Linked DNA regions of Megalodesulfovibrio gigas DSM 1382 = ATCC 19364. The protein of the gene in region 1 binds, or shares a complex with, the protein of each later gene. Links are inferred from orthologs where the notes say so. Each region holds a gene or a part of one and is shown on either strand. Other genes may lie near its edges. The genes, in order: groL and metK.

The links.
Region 2: the proteins of groL (region 1) and metK are in contact, whole or in part, in a cryo-EM structure (PDB 8P4O), measured with the Escherichia coli proteins. The link is inferred for Megalodesulfovibrio gigas DSM 1382 = ATCC 19364 from one-to-one orthologs.

Annotation. Positions count from the first base shown.
Region 1 is NC_022444.1:3,183,669-3,186,878, reverse strand. The notes cover bases 199-3,089. They hold groL (chaperonin GroEL), read left to right. Parts: upstream 199-770; coding sequence 771-2,408; downstream 2,409-3,089. Other genes in these bases: DGI_RS13975 (hypothetical protein), read right to left, coding at 2,720-3,089; groES (co-chaperone GroES), read left to right, coding at 400-690. Outside these bases: DGI_RS13990 (CvpA family protein), read right to left, coding at 1-138; more of DGI_RS13975, read right to left, coding at 3,090-3,210.
Region 2 is NC_022444.1:1,289,658-1,292,973, reverse strand. Bases 274-3,270 are described here. They hold metK (methionine adenosyltransferase), read left to right. Parts: upstream 274-1,185; coding sequence 1,186-2,355; downstream 2,356-3,270. Other genes in these bases: nifA (nif-specific transcriptional activator NifA), read left to right, coding at 2,597-3,270; DGI_RS05730 (DUF502 domain-containing protein), read left to right, coding at 482-1,189; panC (pantoate--beta-alanine ligase), read left to right, coding at 274-455. Outside these bases: more of panC, read left to right, coding at 1-273; more of nifA, read left to right, coding at 3,271-3,316. UniProt on the Escherichia coli protein: Catalyzes the formation of S-adenosylmethionine (AdoMet) from methionine and ATP.

The DNA.
Region 1 (3,210 bases):
CGTGGCGGCCCATACGCCCAGCACCACGCCAGCCAGGCCGGCCACCTCGGCCAGCAGGCCGCGCATGAGGCCGCGCACCAGAAAGAGGGCGCAGAGTCCGGCAAGAATGCAATCGAGTAAACTGAAATCCGCAAGCATAGCCAAGGCCCGGGCAGTGGGTGAATTGTCGTGTGTTCAGGGAGCAGTAGCAAAGGGGGCGATAAATGAAAAGGCCGGGGGAGGTAAAAGAAATTGGCACGGAGGAGGAAAGAAAGTTGAAAAAAATTTCGTCCGCCCCTTGCCAAAGCTGGTGAGGTGGTTAAAAGGGCTGAGTCGGCGTTAGCACTCACCGCGTGTGAGTGCCAACAACATGGCGCCGCATATTCCACTATCACATTACTCTGTTGAAAGGAGTCATCCATGAAGTTGAAGCCGTTGCACGACCGCGTCCTGGTCAAGCGTCTGGAAGGCGAAGAAACCACCAAGGGCGGAATCATCATTCCTGACACGGCCAAGGAAAAGCCCATGCGCGGCGAAGTGATCGCAGCCGGTCCCGGCAAGACCGACGACGACGGCGACCACATCAAGATGAGCGTCAAGAAGGGCGACATCATCCTCTTCAACAAGTACGCCGGCACCGAAATCAAGGTTGATGGCGTGGAGCTCCTCGTGATGCGCGAGGACGACATCCTGGCCATCATCGAGGACTAGCCCTTGCCCTGGCAAGAGCATTCCTGCTGAATTCTTGATCATTTCCCACTGATTCTCATACTTTCAAGGAGCACGCTTCAATGGCTGCCAAAGAAATTCTGTTCGATACCCATGCCCGTGAACGCCTGCAGCGCGGTGTGGACAAGCTCGCCAACGCCGTCAAAGTGACCCTCGGCCCCAAGGGCCGCAACGTGGTGATTGAGAAGTCCTTCGGCTCCCCCATCATCACCAAGGACGGCGTGACCGTAGCCAAGGAAATCGAACTGGAAGACAAGTTCGAGAACATGGGCGCCCAGATGGTCAAGGAAGTGGCCTCCAAGACTTCCGACATCGCCGGCGACGGCACCACCACCGCCACCATTCTGGCCCAGTCCATCTTCAATGAAGGTGTGAAGCTCGTGGCCGCCGGCCGCAATCCCATGGCCATCAAGCGCGGCATCGACAAGGCCGTGGCTGCCATCGTGGCCGAGCTGGGCTCCTTTGCCAAGCCCACCCGCGACCAGAAGGAAATTGCCCAGGTCGGCTCCATTTCCGCCAACAACGACCCCACCATCGGCAACATCATTGCCGAAGCCATGAACAAGGTGGGCAAGGAAGGCGTGATCACCGTTGAGGAAGCCAAGGGCCTGGAAACCACCCTGGACGTGGTGGAAGGCATGCAGTTCGACCGCGGCTACCTCTCCCCCTACTTCATCACCGACCCCGAAAAGATGGTCTGTGAAATGGACGAGCCCCTTATCCTCGTCCATGACAAGAAGATCTCCAGCATGAAGGACATGCTCCCCGTGCTGGAACAGGTGGCCAAGATGGCCAAGCCCCTGCTGATCATCGCTGAAGACGTGGAAGGCGAAGCCCTGGCCACGCTGGTGGTGAACAAGCTGCGCGGCACCCTGCAGGTGACGGCCGTCAAGGCCCCCGGCTTCGGCGAACGCCGCAAGGCCATGCTGGAAGACATCGCCGTGCTCACCGGCGGTACCCTGGCTGCCGAAGAAATGGGCAAGAAGCTTGAAAACGTGACCCTGGAAGACCTGGGCCGCGCCAAGCGCGTTGTCATCGACAAGGAAAACACCACCATCGTGGATGGCTACGGCGAATCCGACGCCATCAAGGCCCGCATCAAGCAGATCCGCGCCCAGATCGATGAAACCACCTCCGACTACGATCGCGAAAAGCTCCAGGAACGCCTGGCCAAGATCGTCGGCGGCGTGGCGGTGATCAACGTTGGCGCCGCGACCGAAACTGAAATGAAAGAAAAGAAAGCCCGCGTGGAAGACGCCCTGAACGCCACCCGCGCGGCGGTGGAAGAAGGCATCGTCCCCGGCGGCGGCGTGGCCCTGGTGCGCTGCTCCAAGGTGCTGGCCGATGTGGTTGCCCTGGACGACGATGAACAGGCCGGCGTGAACATCATCCGCCGCGCCGTGCAGGAGCCCCTGCGCATGATCGCCTCCAACGCCGGCGTCGAAGGCGCCATCGTGCTGGAAAAGGTCATGGGCGGCACCGACGGCTACGGCTACAACGCCGCTTCCTGCGAATATGTGGACCTGATCGCCGAAGGCGTCATCGACCCCAAAAAGGTCACCCGCATCGCCCTGCAGAACGCCTCCTCCGTGGCGTCCCTGCTGCTGACCACCGAAGCTGCCATCGCTGAAAAGCCCGAACCCAAGAAGGAAGCCCCCGCCATGCCCGGCGGCATGGGCGGCATGGGCGGCATGTACTAAGAGTACAAGACGGCCAATCGGGGGAACCCCTTTCTGTAGAAAGGAGTTCCCGTCCGTTCCGAGCTGGCCCCCCTCCCCAAAGACTTTTTACGGGAAGGGCGATATTACACCCCCCGCTGCGCACTGCGTGGCGGGGGGTGTTTTTTGGATGAAAGTATGTTGTTTTTGAAAAGAATTTTTTATCCTGATTCCAGGATGCGGTTAATGTTTTGGAAGGGGAGAGCGCGTCTCCCCTCTTGGAAAAAGTTTTCCTTTCCCCTCTCGCAACAGCCTTGCCGCAACACTACTCTGCCTGGCAGAACGGCGGGCGCTTACTCTTCCACCTCAAACACGGCGTCCAGTTGGGTCATGAACGGGCGCACGGCGTCCTGGTCGGCCTTGGGCGCTTCTTCCAGCATCTGATCCATCTGCTGCATGCCTTGCTGCATCTGCTGGCGGAGCATGGCCTTTTGCTCCGCGCTCAGGCCGGGCTGCTGTTCCAGCTCGGCCAGGCCGGCCTGCATCTGCGCCCTGGCGTTGAGACCTTCGGCCCCCAGCCGGATGGTGGTATAGGCCTGCATCACCCTGGTGGCCACGTCAGCCCACTGGGTCTGGTCCTGGAACCCGTGCTTCTTCAGGATGGCCAGCACCCTGGGCTCCAGGGCGGCCTGGGCCAGCCAGTCCCGGATGTTCCAGTTCTTGTCGTCGGCATCCACGGTGTCCTTGTTGATGTCCTGTTGTGAGCCGGACTGTTCGTACAGCGGTTGGATTTCCTGGATGCTGCGGATGAAGCCTTCCACGGTGGCGGCGGTCAGGGCTTGCG
Region 2 (3,316 bases), 1.9 Mb from region 1 along the record:
AACTGTTCCACCTGACCACGCCGCATCTGGCCGTATTTGGGGAAAAGGACTGGCAGCAGCTGGCCATCATCCGGCGCATGGTGCGGGATCTGGACTTCGAGGTGCAGATCGTGGGTCGGCCCATCGTGCGCGAGGCGGACGGTCTGGCCATGAGTTCCCGCAACAAGTACCTGACTGCCGAAGAGCGCCGGGCCGCCCCGCACCTGCATGCCGGGCTGCAACGTCTGCAGCAGCTGGTGGATGCCGGCGAACGGGACGCCGCCGTCCTTGCCAGCGAGTTGCGTTCGTGGTATGGGCAACACCTTGCGGTGGGGGCGGAAGATTACATCTCCCTGGTGCATCCGGAAACGCTCGTCCCAGCCTCTCGGCTGGAAGGTCCCACGCTGGCCGCCGTGGCGTGGCGACTGGGCAAGGCACGCCTCATCGACAACCTGCTGCTACAGCCTCACCCTTAAATCCCGCGGCGCAACGCCCCATACCTGTGCTCAATTTCATCCGTCGTCAGATTCTCGAAAGCAAGAACGTCTTTCGGGCCAATATTCTTGCCGGGATGCTTTTTTTGCTACCCATCCTGGCCACAGTGTTTCTCATCAACTTACTTATCACCTGGGTGGACATGTCGCTGCTGCTGCTGCCCCCCCAGTACCGTCCGGAGAATTACCTGCCCGTGCGCATCCCCGGCCTGGGGCTGCTGCTGGTGATCATCATCCTGTTCGTCACCGGGATGTTCGTGCGCAACTTCCTTGGCCGCAAGCTGGTGGAAATTGGCGAACGGCTCATGCGCTACATCCCCTTTGTGAGCAAGGTCTACAGCTGGATCAAACAGATGGTGGACACCCTGCTCCTCACCAGCGGCAAGGAATTCAAGCGGGTGGTGATGGTTGAATACCCCCGCCGCGGCATCTGGGCCATGGCCTTCGTGACCGGCGTGGCGGAAGGGGAAGTGCAGGACAAGACCAACCACCGGGTCATCAACGTCTTTCTGCCCACCACCCCCAATCCCACCTCCGGCTTCTACCTGCTGGTGCCGGAAACCGACGTCATTCCCCTGGACATGTCCGTGGAAGATTCCATGAAGCTCATCATGTCCGGCGGGATTCTCGTTCCCGACAATTACAAAAAGCAATCCAACAATGGTGCGGGATGCCAGCCGGCAGCGCCGGCGGCCCCCAGGGAGGAACAGGCATGATCCCCGTCAAAGGCAAATACTTCTTCACGTCCGAATCAGTGACCGAAGGCCACCCCGACAAGGTCGCCGACCAGATTTCCGATGCCATCCTGGACACGCTGCTGGCCCAGGACAAGCACTCCCGCGTGGCCTGCGAAACCCTGGTGACCACCGGCCTGGCCTTCATCGCCGGCGAAATCACCACCTCGGGCTACTGCGACTTCGCCCAGACCGTGCGCCAGACCATCAAGGAAATCGGCTACAATTCCTCGGACATGGGCTTTGACTGGGAAACCTGCGGCGTCATCTCCTCCGTGGGCAAGCAGTCCGCAGACATCGCCCAGGGCGTGGACCGCTCCGACCCCGAAAACCAGGGCGCCGGCGACCAGGGCATGATGTTCGGGTTTGCCTGCGATGAGACCCCCACCCTCATGCCCGCCCCCATCTTCTGGGCCCACAAACTGGCCCGCCGCCTGACCTTCGTGCGCAAGGAAGGCATCCTCGACTTCCTGCGTCCCGACGGCAAGACCGAAGTGTGCTTCGAATACGTGGACGGCAAGCCCGCCCGTATCGACACCGTGGTCATCGCCACGCAGCACAGCCCCAATGTGGGCTACCAGGACCTCTGCGACGCCGTGAAGGCCGAGGTCATCATGAAGACGCTGCCTGCCGAATACATGGACAAGGACACCCGCATCTTCATCAACACCACCGGCCGGTTCGTCATCGGCGGTCCCATGGGCGACTGCGGGCTCACCGGTCGCAAGATCATCCAGGACACCTACGGCGGCATGGGCAACCACGGCGGCGGCGCCTTCTCCGGCAAAGACCCCTCCAAGGTGGACCGCTCCGGCGCATACATGGCCCGTTACATCGCCAAAAACGTGGTGGCGGCCGGCTTGGCCCCGCGCTGCGAAGTGCAGATCGCCTACGTCATCGGCGTGGCTGAGCCCATCTCCGTGCTGGTCACCTCCATGGGCTCCGGCGACCTGCCCGACGACGTGCTGACCAAGGCCGTGCGCGAAGTGTTCGACATGCGCCCCTACCACATCACCAAGCGCCTGGACCTGCTGCGCCCCGTGTACAAGGACAGCGCCTGCTACGGCCACTTCGGCCGTGAAGACGTGGCCTTCACCTGGGAAAAGACCGACGCCGTGGCGGACCTGAAAACCGCCGCCAAGATCTAACGCGAATCACCTTTGAAACGCGCTGTCGGGGGAACACCTTTCTGAAGAAAGGTTCTNGTTCTTCCCCCGAACCCCCTTTCCAAAGACTTTTTCCTTGGGAAAAGGGCGCAGGCGCAGCAAGACGGTTTCACGACAACGCCGGCCGGGGAGCGATCCTCGGCCGGCGTTTTTGCTGTGATGTCCCCTTCCCCTCCCCTTCTCCCCCTTTTACATTTTTGCAGTCCGGGATTATATCCCCCCCATGCCACTTGTCGCCGACCTCGAACTCAAAGTCCTGTACGACATCAGCCGCAGCATCGGGCAAACCCTGGACCTGGATCAGACCCTCAAGGCGATCCTGACCGTCCTGGGCGAGACCCTGGCCATGCACCGCGCCACAGTCACCCTGCAGGACGACGACACCGGCGCCCTGGTGATTGCCGCCGCCTACGGCTTGTCCGAAGAGGAAGTCTCCCGCGGCGTGTACCGGCTGGACGAAGGCGTCACCGGCCGCATCTTCCGCACGGCCCAGCCCTTCGTGGTGCCAGACGTGCACAACGAGCCGTTATTTCTGGATAAAACTCGTTCTCGCCGCCTGGCAAAGGACGCCCTCAGCTTCATCGGCGTGCCCATTGTGTTGCAGAACCAGTGCGTGGGCGTGCTCTCGGTGGACCGGCTCTTCGAAACAGACGTCTCGTTTGAAGAAGACGTGCGCTTCCTGACCATCGTGGCCACCCTCATCGCCCAGCTGGTGAGCATCCACCGCCAGGTTCGCGCCAGGGAAGAGGATCTGCGGCGGGAAAATCTCACCCTCCGGGCCAAGCTCTCCAAAAACTACCACCGGTTTTTCATTGTTGGCAAAAGCGCGCCCATGGGCCGCGTGCAGACCCTCATCGAAAAAGTGGCCCCCACCAAGGCCACGGTGTTGCTGCTGGGCGAATCCGGCACCGGCAAGAGCCTCACGGCGCGGATGATCCACGAA